Regions from separate parts of the Cyanobacterium sp. DS4 genome, predicted to be linked through region 1. Evidence: predicted binding sites of a transcription regulator. Region 1 holds the regulator's gene; each other region holds the start of a gene.
What was found. The regulator NtcA, encoded in region 1, controls nitrogen genes in cyanobacteria. The targets are predictions, from matches to a motif close to TTTGTANCNNNNGNTACAAA.

Region 1 (3,628 bases):
GAATTTATCATATCAGTGATGAGGCTTATGAGTATTTTACTTACAATGGAATTAAACACTATTCTCCTGCGTCTTTTGTCGATAGTGATAATCACACAATTTCTTTATTTAGTTTATCGAAAGCCTACGGTTTTGCCAGTTGGAGAATTGGCTATATGGTGATTCCAAAACATTTAGAAATGGCTGTAAAAAAAATTCAAGATACAATTTTAATTTGTCCTCCTGTAATTTCCCAATATGGTGCTTATGGTGCTTTAAAAATTGGTAAAAATTATTGTCAAAAATACTTATTACAAATTAATCAAGTTAGAGAAAAAATGCTTGATTCTTTAGCAAAAATTACCGATATTTGTGAAGTGAGTAAATCTGATGGGGCATTTTATTTGTTTTTAAAAATTAAGAGCGAGATAAATTCTTTTGAACTAACAAAAAAACTCATTGAAAACTATCGAGTAGCAGTAATTCCGGGTACAACTTTTGGTGTAGAAAATAAGTGTTGTTTAAGGGTTGCCTATGGAGCGTTAAATTATGATACTGCATCTATAGGTATTAACAGATTGGTGGAAGGTTTATCACAACTTATCGAGGTTTAAAACAAGGGTGAAAGTCAAGTTAAAAGGGCAAAGGGCAAGAGGCAAAAGTGTTTAATTAACACTAACACCAATCCCCCAATTCCCCAATTCTCTAACACCCTAACTCAATACTTACTCTGTCATGCCCATAATTTCATAACCTGCATCGACGTAAATAATTTGTCCTGTAATACCACTAGATAGATCACTACATAAAAAAGCGGCGGTGTTTCCTACTTCAGTTTGAGTAACAGTGCGTCTGAGGGGTGCAACTTTTTCCACGTGGTGAATCATATCAAGAATTCCACCCACTGCAGAAGAGGCAAGAGTGCGAATGGGGCCAGCAGAAATGGCATTTACTCGCACATTCATAGGGCCTAATTCGGAGGCTAAATAACGAACACTCATTTCTAAGGCGGATTTGGCTACACCCATGACATTATAGTTAGGGATAACTTTCACACCTCCAAGATAGCTAAGGGTTAAAATACTACTACCTTCACGAAATAAGGGTTTTGCTGATTGCACTAAACGGGTTAAAGAATAGGCACTTACATCTAAAGCTGTTTGGAAACCATTACGAGAAGTACTACTAAATTCTCCTGAGAGGTCTTCTTTCTGCGCAAAGGCTAGGCAATGAATTAAAATGTCTATATGACCCCATTGGTCTTTAATTTGATCGAAGGTAGAATCTATTTGAGCATCATCTTGCACATTGCAAGGAAGAAAAACACTGGGGTTTAAAGGTTCTACTAAATCTCCAACTTTTTTCTCGAAACGTCCTTTATCATCGGGTAAATAGGTAACACCAATATTTGCACCGGCTTTATGTAGTTGTTGAGCAATACCCCAAGCAATGGATTTATTGTTAGCAATACCTGTTACTAAAGCGTTTTTTCCTGTCAAATCTAACATATTCTTGATTTTGAATCTAATTTTCTGTAATTTAAGGACAATTATTCGCTAAACTGATCAAGTTATAGACGGTTTTCTCGTTATTCTTATTTTCTTATAGAAAGGGTCGTTTATCGAGCCATTTTTTATTTTATTTTTAAGTTAATTATCTCTATGCAATCATTGTCTATGTCTGAACAACCTTTAGCTTCAGTTTTTCGTCAAATTGGGGCGGGAATTTATACCCCTGTGGTGGAAAAATTTGAACGGGGTAAAACAATTTTTTTTCCGGGTGATCCTGCGGAAAGAGTATATTTTTTAATGAAAGGTGCTGTCAAGTTGTCACGGGTTTATGAGGCAGGGGAAGAGATTACCGTGGCTTTGTTGCGAGAAAATAGTGTTTTTGGGGTCTTGTCTTTGATTACTGGGCAAAAATCCGATCGCTTCTACCATGCGGTGGCTTTCACTCCTGTGGAATTACTTTCTGCTCCTATTGAGCATTTTCAGCGTTCTTTAAAAGAAAATCCTGAGTTGTCTAGGTTGATGCTACAAGGCTTGTCGTCTCGAATATTGCAAACGGAAATGATGATTGAGACTTTAGCCCATCGTGATATGGCTTCTCGTTTAGTTAGTTTTTTATTGATTCTTTGTCGGGATTTTGGTATTCCTAGCCCTAGCGGTATTACTATTGATTTAAAGTTGTCACATCAAGCGATCGCAGAGGCTATTGGTTCAACACGGGTAACGGTGACTCGTTTATTAGGAGAATTAAGACAAGAAAATTTAATTACTATTAATAAGAAAAAAATCACAGTACATAATCCTGTTGCCCTTAGTCAGCAATTTGCATAAGTTTTTCCTCTGTTTCCTCCCACCTTTACTAACAAGAAATAATCATTTTTTTGATTTTTAACTACATAAATTATTAACTAATGACTAGCGCTTATATTTTAATCATAGCGATGTTACTTTTGGGGGGACTAATCGCAGCACTGGGCGATCGCATTGGCACAAGGGTTGGAAAGGCTAGATTAAGACTTTTTCAATTAAGACCAAAACAAACAGCAGTTTTAATTACTATCGGTACAGGAACATTAATTTCTGCTTCTACTTTAATTATTTTATTTAGTTTAAGTGCATCTTTACGTCAGGGAGTTTTTCAACTGGACGAAATTCTCCAAAAAAGACGAGAAATAACAGAACAATTAGAAACAGTTAAAACGGAAAAAGAAGAGGCGGAAAAAGCTCTGTTAGAAGCTAAGAATAGACAAAATACTGTTTTAAGTCAATTAAATATTAAGGAAAATGAGTTATCCACAACTCAAAAAAAAGTAAAAGAAATTCAAAATAGAACAGAAAAACTAAGAAAAGAAGTAGGAAGAATTATTAAAGAAAAAGAAGATTTATTAATAGAAAAAGAGGACATTCAACAACAAAGTTTAAAATTAGAAGAATCCATCGCTCAAAGAGATCAAGAGTTACAGGAAAAACAAGGGCAAATTGAACAACAAGAGGTGATTTTACAACAGCAACAAAGGAGTCTTGAACAGTTAAAAAAGAGACAAAAACAGTTAGAATCTGATATAAATAGTCGAGATGAGCAAATAGTAGAGCTCGATCGCCTCATTTCTCAAACTGATGATATATTAGACGCAAAGGAACAGGAATTAGCTTCTTTAGAAAGTCAACTGGAATTTTACCGTCAAGAGGTGGAAATTCTTGAGCAATATTACCAAACTTATCAAGATTTAAGAGAAAGACCTATTGCTGTTATTAAAGGACAAGTATTAAGCGTTACTTTGGTACAAATCAAAAAAGATACAGACATCAGTGAATTAGTGGATGCCATTTTAAGTCAAGCCAATCGCAATGTTATGCAGATTATCGGTTATGGTAATCAACCTCCTACAGAAAGGTTTGTGCAAATAACTAGAGGGCAAGTTGAACAGATGAAACAACAACTAGCCAACCCAGGGCAGTATCTGGTGAGAATTTTATCGGCTGGTAATTATGTGCAAGGAGAAGAAAGAATCCGTATTTTTGGAGATGTTACCCCTAATCAAATAATCTATCAAAAAAATGAAGCGATCGCATCTATTTCCATTGATGAACAAGATTTAAACAGTGGTGAATTGCAAGAAAAACTAGACTTTCTCATTTCT
Region 2 (3,628 bases), 860 kb from region 1:
CAACAGTTAAATGAGGGTATAAAGCATAATTTTGAAAAACCATCGCCACATCTCTTTCTCTGGCAGGAATTTCATTCATTAAAACACCGTCAAAATAGAGATTGCCCTCACTAATAGACTCTAATCCTGCAATACTTCTCAAAATCGTTGACTTACCACAACCCGAAGGACCAACTAAAACCCAAAATTCTCCATCAGGTACTTCAAAGGTTATATGGCTAATAACTTTTACTTGATTATATGAACGGGCAATGTTTTGTAGTGTAACCGTTGCCATAATAAAGGATTAAAAATGAAGAATTAAGAATTAAAAATTAAGCATCAAGAGTTTAAGAGTTGTTTTTTCGTTCTCTCCTCATCTCCCTTTGTGTTTAACACCCCAACACCTCATCCCCGAACTTTGAACTCCGAACCCCGAACTCATTTTTAGTTATCAATGAGAGATAAATTACCCCACTTGGGATCGGAAAATGCTTGAATTAAAATATGACCAGCAACGGCTTTAACATCATCTTCACTATAGTTTCTGATTTCAGGCCAAAGGTCTGGACGTTCTGTATTTAGGTGTAATAAAGTAAGATCTTCTTCTCCGTCATAGCTAGTGGGATGCTCGATATAGTCCATTAAACCTAATAAGTTGTCTCTTGCAGGTAAAGCATTAGCTAAAGCCTCTTTACTTAAACTGACGTTAGGATTAGTTTTGGTTTTACCTTGAATGTGACATTGAGCACAATTACTTACAAACAAACGAGAACCTTTGGATGCTTCTTGGTTAGATAAAGTAATGGTTTCTCCAGACTCATTAAGGGGAATAGTGCGAATTTCTTCACTTAAACTTAAAGCGTTAGCACTACCGACAAAGGATTGCCATGCAAAAATAACCCCGACAATGAAAATTAAAACAAATTTTTTCAACATAATTCTGAAACAAATATTTTTTCTTAGTATTTTTGAGGTTCTGATTTATACCCTAATTATTTTCTCTCAAAATCGGTTCATCTTTGAGCAATTATTGTAAAGTTTTGTTAATAATCTTCTGTTTAAAAGCAATAAAAAAGGATAGAACGACTGTCCTACCCTAATTTTTTCTAAACTTAATAAATAAGTTAAAAGTTACTGCTAAATAATAAATCTATTTAGTTGAGCTACACTTCTGAGCCGACTTCATCACTATAGTTAGAGGAAAAGCCTCCAGAAAGAATATCAGCTTCTTTAACAAAGCCACTGTAAGCCTCCATACCGTGTTCGCCAATATCCAAACCTTTGACTTCTTCTTCTGCAGAAACTCGAATACCGACAGTTGCTTGGAGAGCGTACCAGACAATGAAGCTAAAGGCGACGGTAAAACCACCGATGGATAAGATACCAATAATCTGATTGATTAAAAGACCTATTCCGCCTCCTGTTAACAATCCGCCCTCAGTGGCAAAGATACCCACTGCTAAAGTTCCCCAAATACCGCAAACTAAGTGAACAGAGGTTGCACCTACTGGGTCATCGATTTTTAATATTTGGTCAAACATGGCAACGGAGTAAACTACGATTACACCTGCGATCGCACCGATGATAATAGAACTGAAATAACCAACACTAGCACATCCTGCGGTAATACCAACTAAACCAGCTAAGATACCGTTAATAATCATAGAAAGATCGGGTTTACCGTCTTTTAACCAAGAAGTAAAGGTTGCAGTGATACCACCTGCGGCGGCCGCTAAGTTAGTAGTAACAGCGATATAAGGAACGTTAGCAGTAGCAGCCAATTCAGAACCGGGGTTGAAACCAAACCAACCAATCCAGAGAATTAAACATCCGAGAGTAGCAATACTCATATTGTGACCGGGGATAGCACTAACCTTACCATCAGAAGAATATTTCCCTTGACGAGGTCCTAATACAGAAGCCCCCACTAAAGCAGCCCATCCACCAACAGAGTGAACCACTGTTGAACCTGCAAAGTCGGAAAAGCCTAATTCACTTAACCAACCACCATCCCAAACCCAATGCCCTGTAACAGCGTAGGAAACACCGACTAACAATGCACTGAAGATTAAAAACGCATCAAATCTAACTCTTTCAGCTACTGCACCAGACACGATGGTAGCGGCGGTGGCGGCGAAGGCTACTTGGAATAAGAAAGAGATAGCCGCAGGAACTCCTTCTGGATAGTTAGCATCACCGTAGGGAGTACCATCACCATTGAAAAAGAAGCCTTGTAAACCAATAAAACCATTTCCTTCTCCGTACATTAATCCGAAACCAATCGCCCAATAAGCAATAGTTGCGATCGCAAATACGATTAAGTTTTTCGCTAAAATATTAACAGCGTTTTTCTGACGGCAGAAACCAGTTTCTAACATTGCGAAACCAGCATTCATGAAGATAACTAAAACAGAACAAAACAGTAAAAATACCGTATCTAAAACGATTTTGACTTGTTCTAAGTCTTCAGGGCCATCATAACCCTGCGCCATAGCCGCACTGTCCCACACAGCAACAATTATCGCTGTCAATGGGATACAAGCTAACCAATAAGGGGAAATTCTGCTAGTTATTTTAGAAATAAAATTAAGAATAATACTATCTTGATTTTCTTTTAAAGATCTTCTCAGACCTCTTTTTTTAGGGATCGTCACCATAATGATTAATTCAATTTACTCGTGAGATAACCGTTGATAAATAAATAATTGATTAACCTATCAATTAACTGTTAAATATTCATATGTTTTATTAGCTCTTTTCTGTATCAAACAATACAATAAAGCCCTGTAATTGCTTAAATATGCTGAAAGAATTTTGGTTTAGTCTCAATCCTCTATATATATTCATCCTTCAGCACTTAGGTGTCTATTTAGGTGGATTTTTATTAATTTATAGTTTTTTGTTCTTTCTTTTACGTCCTTTATTTCGCAGTTTAGAAAGAGACATCGCTTTAGTTACCTTAAATATTTCTGGTTATCCTTTACTCAGTATTTTTACTTTTTTTAATCTTAAATTTACTCTTTATGATTTAGAAAATTTTGTTGGCAAGGATATATTACAAAAGATTTTAAATGCCTGTCTAATTGTCGTCATTAGTTATTGGCTAGTGGCGATTATCAAAAAAGTTATTATTTATTATCTCAAACAATATACAAAGCAAAGTGAGGTCATGTGGGATGATGTGCTTTTACCACTGGTAGAAGCAGTTTTACCCGTCATGGTTTTTTTATTGGGGGGTGTTTTTGTTTTAAAGAATTTTGGGGTGGATTTGACAGGTATTTGGGTTGCGTTAGGAGGGGCAACTTTTATTATTGGCTTTGCTTTGAAGGACATATTAGCTAACTTTTTTAGCGGTATTGTTTTGTTGATTGATACTCCTTTTCAATTTGGTGATGTATTGCGTTTGGAAGACGGTTCTATCGGGATGTTATGTCGTATAGGAGTTAGAGTCACCCAAATTTATTTATTCAATCATCATTGTGATATTTATATACCTAATAGTATTTTGCAAAATCAAAATATTACTAATCTCAGTCGCCCTACGTCCTATTATTATTATTCCACAACCATTGAAATACCTGCTGAGTTAGAAGTTGATCATTTAAAAAGTTTAATTACAGAAGTAGTGTTAGCACACCCTGATACT
Region 3 (3,628 bases), 1.9 Mb from region 1:
ACATTCACCTTGGCAAGGTGACGCTCTACCACTGAGCTATACCCGCATTTTTTGTTTGCGACATTTAATATTGTGTCAAAAAAATAAAAAAATGTCAAGGTTTTTCTTAAAAAATTTCCCATTCTCAAGCTAAACTCTTAAGAAAGTGAAAGTCAGTCTTTCAATACATAACCCACTCCTCTAACAGTCTGAATAATTCTTTTTTCCTTATTTGATTCTAATTTCAGTCGCAAGTATCTCACATACACTTCAATAATATTGGAATCTCCGCCAAAATCATAACCCCAGACTTTTTCCAAAATTTGGTCACGGGTTAATACTTGTCGAGGGTGGGAAATTAAATATTCCATTAAGTCATATTCAGTGGCGGTTAAATCGATGATGCGATCGCCTCTTTTAACTTCACGGGTACGACGATTTAAGCTCAAATCAAGAAAATGCAACTCATCAGGGTCTTCTTCACTATTTTTACGCAAGTGAACCCGTAATCTTGTCAATAACTCTTCAATCCCAAAAGGTTTAACTATATAGTCATCCGCCCCTGCATCTAAACCAGCCACACGATCACTAATTTCATCTTTTGCCATTAAAAGAATAACAGGAATCATACAACCAATACTACGCAATTGACGACAAACATCAAAACCAGACATTTGAGGCAACATCCAATCGAGTAAAATCAGGTCAGGGTTAACTTTTTGAGCAACTTTTAACCCTTCTTTTCCATCTAGTGCGATCGCTACTTCATAACCCTCATACTGCAATTCTAACTCCAAAAACTTAGCTAATTTTTGCTCATCCTCTACCACTAAAATCTTACTCATCTTTCTCTCAATCTTTCTCTATGGTTTATATTTTAACCTCAATTCGTGATTCAAGAATATAGAACCCATTAAGACCTAAGTTCGATATATAATTGTCCGATGATGTAAGAGAAAAAAGAATTATCAAATAATCATTTATAAACTTTTTATTTTTATTTAGCCTGATACGTGCTACCTGTCATCGAAAACCTTTTTTAAGAATCCAATTACCCAATAAAAAAGGAGGCAACAATACCTCCAGAAAAAAGAGAAGTTATCAAATATTTTGTTTAGACATCGTAATACAATGCAAACTCATAAGGATGAGGACGAAGACGCATGGGGTTAATTTCATTGTCTAACTTATACTCAATCCAATTATTGATAAAGTCGCTCGTAAATACACCACCTTCTGTTAAGAAAGCATTATCTTTTTCCAAAGCCTCTAAAGCCTGTTCTAAAGAGCCAGGAGTAGAAGGAATTTTACTTAATTCTTCGGGGGAGAGATCGTAAATATCCACATCTAAAGGTTCACCCGGATCAATTTCATTTTTAATGCCATCAATACCAGCACAAAGCATTGCCGCAAAAGCTAAGTAAGGATTGCTAGTAGCATCAGGACAACGGAATTCTAAGCGTTTGGCTTTAGGATTTGCACCAGATAAAGGGATACGCACAGAAGCCGAACGATTACCTTGAGAGTAAGCTAAGTTAACAGGAGCTTCAAAACCCGGAACTAAACGCTTATAGGAGTTAGTGGAAGGATTACTAAAAGCTAAAATCGCAGGAGCGTGTTTTAAAATACCACCGATATAGTGTAAAGCCATTTTGCTTAAGTTGGCATAACCATCGCCCCAGAATAAAGGTTGACCATCTCTCCAAATAGACTGGTGAGTATGCATACCTGAACCATTATCATTAAATAAAGGCTTTGGCATGAAGGTGACAGTTCTGCCGTACTTCTTAGCAACATTTTTAATCACATACTTATAAGTCATTAAATAGTCTGCCGCCTCTATCAAAGTAGCAAAACGAAAACCTAACTCATTCTGTCCACCAGTCGCAACCTCATGGTGATGCTTTTCAATGGGAACACCACATTCAGCCATAGTTAAAAGCATTTCCGTACGCATATCCTGCATCGTATCTGTGGGAGGTACGGGGAAATAGCCTTGTTTGTAACCCGGTTTATAACCTAAATTTCCGCCTTCTTCTTCTTTTCCAGAATTCCAACGTCCTTCTACACTGTCAACATAATAGTATCCCTTGTTTTCCGTTTGATCAAAACGAACATCATCAAACACGAAAAACTCCGCCTCAGGACCAAAATAAGCAGTATCTCCGATGCCACTTTGAGCTAAATACTCTACAGCTTTTTGAGCGATACTACGAGGATCTCTGGAGTACCATTCCCCAGTACGAGGTTCTTTGATACTACAAATCATACTAAGGGTAGGTTCTTTGCAGAAAGGATCAATCCATGCAGTGGTAGGATCTGGAACCATTGCCATATCAGATTCATTAATCGCTTTCCAACCACGAATACTAGAACCATCAAAAGGCACACCATCCACAAAAGAAGACTCGTCTATTTGATCGTAGTAAAAAGAGCAATGTTGCCAAGTACCGGGTAAATCGATAAATTTGAGGTCGATAATTTTGATATTCTGATCTTGAATCATTTTCAAGACTTCTTGGGGAGTTCCGGGCATTAAATTATTTCTCCTTTATTTCTTGTCGTTACTTTTATGTCTTACTCACAAGTCTTAATCCTAAGCACAGTCAAACCTAAGTTTTGTAGCGATTGATACATCTATATAAATATTTATTTTCTTTATGCTAATTTTGCATAACTGATGGAAGACATAGCAAATATGTAAAGAAAAGTTATACTAGCACCATATAAACAAACAATTTTTATAATCTTTTTATATTTAATTACTCCAATCAAGCATAAGATGACTGTTCAAATTAAACTCAATGAACGCCATCATAAAGTATTACAGGCAACTATCAAACATTACATAGCAACGGCTGAACCAGTGGGGTCAAAAACTTTGATGAAAGAGTATGACTTTAGCGTCAGTTCGGCGACAATTCGTAATGCGATGGGGAAATTAGAAAAGGCTGGTTTTTTATATCAACCTTATACTTCTGCCGGGCGTATCCCCTCAGATTCAGGTTATCGTGTTTATGTGGATCAACTTTTAACGGAACAAAATACAGTTAAAATTTCCCTTGATCCTTTTCTCGATGCCACTTGGCTCAATTTATCTGGGCGTTATGAAATTCTATTTCAAAAAATAACCAAAATTCTTGCGGAAGTAAGTGGTTGTATCGCCTTAATTACCCTGCCTCAAGTCTCAGGGAATATTATTCGTCACTTGCAGTTAGTCCGAGTTGCCGATGATAAAATTATGTTGGTGATCGTTATAGATAATTACCAAGCAGAATCTTTTGTCCTAGATAGTCAGGAGTTAAGGTCTGATTCGCAAAAGTTACACACTGAAGTCTTTGATAGTGAATTGGAAATTTTATCGAACTTTTTAAATCATAAATTAAAGGGTAAATCTCTAAAAGAAATTAATCATTTAGATGGTGGTGAATTGGACAATGATTTTAAACTTTACACAGATTTTATTAACCATTTACTAATAAAAATAAAGTCTAGCTATCATTTGGCTCAAAGTACACCAATTTTACTACAGGGATTCTCACAATTAGTGCAACAACCTGAATTTTCAAGTATAGATCAGGTAAAAATACTATTAAATTTCTTAGAAACAGAGCAAAAACAGCTTCTACCTCTTTTATTTAATATTAAC
Region 4 (3,628 bases), 490 kb from region 1:
ACTTCCTCTAAAGTATCTGTTGTTTTATTTGGTTTTTTTTCTGCTTGTTTAACGGCTATTCCTATCAAAACTGAAGCGGCTGAGAAAATTTTTTTTACTTATGGGCCTCTTAAATTATCTGTGGAAGTTGAGTCTTTAGAGTCTTTTGCTGAAGATGGTATTATTAATGAAGATTTACAACAATATTTACAAAGAGTTAGTCCAGAACAACAAAATAAATTTAGGGAATTTCTGAATAAAAAACTTGATATAGATGGTGTGAAGGTTTCTCGCTTTTTTAATACTCAAATGGGGGAGCAAATTCTATTACGTTTGGGGAAAGGAATTACCCTTGAGGGGGGAGAAAATGGAGGTATCGCTTTACGGGGAGCAATTATTCAATCTGCTTTGGATGAAGACACAGGATTGACTTTAATGAATGTTTTAAAAAAATATCCCACTAATTTGCAGATACAAGGTGAGTTAGTGATGGGTGGAGCAGAACACGCACAAAAAATCATAAAAGCTACAGATACTTTAGTGGAAAGTATGCGTCTTTGGACGAATGAGGAGGCTCAAAATAGTTCTTTTAACTATAGTGAATTACCTGATATTCGTTTACAGGGAAAATATCAAGTGGAAAAGCAGGTGTGGCAGTTGAAAGATGAGAGTCGCGATCGCTCTTTTTATGTTGATGTTTATATACCTCAAGGATTACAAGGAAAAGTACCTGTGATTATTTTTTCTCATGGGTTATCTTCTCGTCCTGAAGATTATTCTAAGAACTTAAATCATATTGCGTCTCATGGATTTTTGATTGCCGCCCCTCAACACGTAGGAAGTGATATTATTTATTTACAAGAAATGTTTGAAGGCTTGAATGGTAATATTTTTGATGTTAACGATTTTGTTAATCGTCCCCTAGATATTAGTTTCGTCATTGATGAGTTAGAAAGACGTAATTCTAAAGATTTTCAGGGATTACTAGAATTAAAAAATGTGGGAGTTACAGGGCATTCTTTTGGTGGTTATACTGCTTTGGCAATTGCTGGGGCAACTATTGATTTTGACTACTTGCAGGAGGCTTGTAATACTCCTTATTTGGGTTTAAATTTGGCAATTCTGTTGGAATGTCGAGCTTTAGAGTTACCAAGACAAAATTATCAATTTAGAGATAACCGTGTTGGGGCTGTGTTTGCCGCTAATCCTGTCAATCGTTATATTTTTGGAGAAAAAGGTTTAAGTGAAATTATGATTCCTGTGATGTTTGGTTCTGGTAGTGATGACCCTGCTACTCCCCCTGCCATTGAACAAGCATTGCCTTTTACTTGGTTAAAAATGGAAGATAAATATTGGGCTTTAATTGAAGGACAAGCTCATGTAAATATAGATGAATTAGATGGGGGTATAAAAAAGGCTTTGGATTCAACAATTGCTTTAGCTTTGCCGAAACAAGATTTAATTGCAGGTTATGTCAGAGGTATTTCTCTGGCTTTTTTTGAGATTTATTTGAATGACAATCAGGATTATGCTCCTTATTTGCAGTCTTCCTATGCTCAATATTTGAGTGAAAATCAGGATTATAAGCTCGATTTCATTACCTTGACTTCTGTTGATAAATTAAAGGATGCGATCGAGCGTTTTAAAGAGGAAAATAATATAGAGTAATATAGCTTATCTCTCTGCTGGAAAAATCTTTTCCTATGAATACTTGTTAACTGGGAAATTTCCTCGACGGCATTCGTTGTATTGTAAGCGATTGCCTAAATTATTTAGTATAGTTAATTTGATTTATTTTTAAACCAAGTTGCCCCGAATAATAGTAAACCAGCCAAACCAGAGGCAAGAGTTACAGGTAATATATTGCCCTCGGCTAAACCTGCTCCTATCATCACAAAAGGAAAAATTCCTGGAATTGTACCGAAAACCGTACCAAATAAATAATCTTTTTGGGTAACAGAAGTCAAACCTGCACCATAATTGACTATTCCGTAGGGAATTAAAGGTAAAAGACGAATAGCGAAAATATACCACATTCCTCCTTTTCGTATTTCTTCATCAAGGTTTTGTAGGTAACTACCAAATTTTTGTCTGACCCAATTTTGTCCCAGAAATCTAGCGTAGAGAAAACTTGCTATGGCGGCCACAATAGCTGCGATCGCAGTCCAAAATAAACCCCATTGAAAACCAAAAATTAAACCACCACTAACATTTAAAGGAGTTGAGGGTAAAAGTAAAATCGTAGCGACAATATATAACAATACATAAATTATCGGTGCAAAAATTCCTAGTCTCTTTACCTGCTCATGGAAAATTTCGGGTTGAATCCCTCCCATCCAAACAATACTAACCCCTGTTAAACAGATCAAAATTACCGTTACAACAATTAATTTACCCTTCACTAATCACTCCCGAAAATTATGTATCCAAAAATACAAAATATGCTTAACCTTATCTTTACTATTAATTAGTTTAAAACAACATAATTAGTAAAAATAATACTATGTCAAGACTGGGTAGAAGAAAATTTCTCCTTTACGGATCGGCTACATTAGGAACAAGTTTACTCCTCAAAGCCTGTGCTGATGCTCCTCCTCCTGCTGATGATACCGCTACGGATACCATTACGGAAACTCCTGCCGGTGGTGGAGGGGATACCATTAAAGTGGGAATCTTGCACTCTCTTAGTGGTACGATGGCTATTAGTGAAACCACTGTTGTGGAAGCTGAACAACTTGCGATCGAAGAAATTAACGCCAGTGGCGGAGTTTTAGGAAAGCAAATCGAAGCGATTGTCGAAGATGGTGCATCTGATTGGCCTACCTTTGCGGAAAAAGCAACTAAGCTAATTGATCAAGATGGTGTAGTAACAGTATTTGGCTGTTGGACTTCTGCTAGTCGAAAAGCTGTTTTACCTGTATTTGAGTCCAAAAATCATATGTTATGGTATCCCGTACAATACGAAGGACAAGAATGCTCTAAAAATATCTTCTATACTGGTGCCGCCCCTAACCAACAAATTGAACCTGCGGTGGACTGGTTATTAGAAAATAAAGGCAAGGAATTTTTCCTCGTTGGTTCTGACTATGTATTTCCCAGAACGGCAAACACCATCATTAAAGCCCAATTAGAAGCAAAAGGTGGCACAACCGTAGGAGAGGATTATTTACCCCTCGGCAATACGGAAGTTACTCCCATTATTACTAAGATAAAAGCCGCTCTGCCCAACGGCGGTGTTATTTTTAATAGCTTAAACGGAGATAGTAACGTTGCTTTCTTCAAACAAATTCAAGCCGCAGGTTTAACTCCAGATAAATATCCTGTTATGTCTGTAAGTATTGCCGAAGAAGAGGTTAGACAAATTGGGGTAGAATATCTTAAAGGTCATTACGCCGCATGGAACTATTTCCAAACTGTAGAAAGTCCCGAAAACACCAAATTTGTAGAGGCTTTTCGTGCTAAATATGGTCAAGACAGAGTAACCAATGACCCTATGGAGGCCGCTTATATTATGGTTTATCTCTGGAAACAAGCCGTTGAAGCCGCTGGTACAACTGATTTAGAGCCTGTAAGAAGTGCCGCAATTGGTCAGTCATTACAAGCTCCTGAAGGACTTGTCACCATGCAACCAAATCATCATATTTCTAAA

Region 2: Dongsha4_RS16920 (ammonium transporter) is a predicted target of NtcA. The motif match lies at 2,741-2,760, and genes of this name have one in related genera.
Region 3: glnA (type I glutamate--ammonia ligase) is a predicted target of NtcA. The motif match lies at 2,598-2,617, and genes of this name have one in related genera.
Region 4: urtA (urea ABC transporter substrate-binding protein) is a predicted target of NtcA. The motif match lies at 2,399-2,418, and genes of this name have one in related genera.

The regions. Positions count from the first base shown of each region.
Region 1 covers NZ_CP084098.1:3,029,797-3,033,424, reverse strand. The annotation lists gene Dongsha4_RS13010 (pyridoxal phosphate-dependent aminotransferase) at 1-593, shown strand, start outside; gene fabI (enoyl-ACP reductase FabI) at 705-1,487, opposite strand; gene ntcA (global nitrogen regulator NtcA) at 1,641-2,318, shown strand; gene Dongsha4_RS12995 (DUF3084 domain-containing protein) at 2,399-3,628, shown strand, end outside.
Region 2 covers NZ_CP084098.1:3,889,589-3,893,216, reverse strand. The annotation lists gene Dongsha4_RS16930 (sn-glycerol-3-phosphate ABC transporter ATP-binding protein UgpC) at 1-277, opposite strand, end outside; gene psbV (cytochrome c-550) at 427-918, opposite strand; gene Dongsha4_RS16920 (ammonium transporter) at 1,146-2,639, opposite strand; gene Dongsha4_RS16915 (mechanosensitive ion channel family protein) at 2,783-3,628, shown strand, end outside.
Region 3 covers NZ_CP084098.1:1,156,585-1,160,212, reverse strand. The annotation lists tRNA gene Dongsha4_RS04950 (tRNA-Gly) at 1-46, opposite strand, end outside; gene Dongsha4_RS04945 (response regulator transcription factor) at 153-824, opposite strand; gene glnA (type I glutamate--ammonia ligase) at 1,094-2,515, opposite strand; gene hrcA (heat-inducible transcriptional repressor HrcA) at 2,762-3,628, shown strand, end outside.
Region 4 covers NZ_CP084098.1:2,540,867-2,544,494, reverse strand. The annotation lists gene Dongsha4_RS11100 (alpha/beta hydrolase) at 1-1,647, shown strand, start outside; gene Dongsha4_RS11095 (TVP38/TMEM64 family protein) at 1,761-2,381, opposite strand; gene urtA (urea ABC transporter substrate-binding protein) at 2,483-3,628, shown strand, end outside.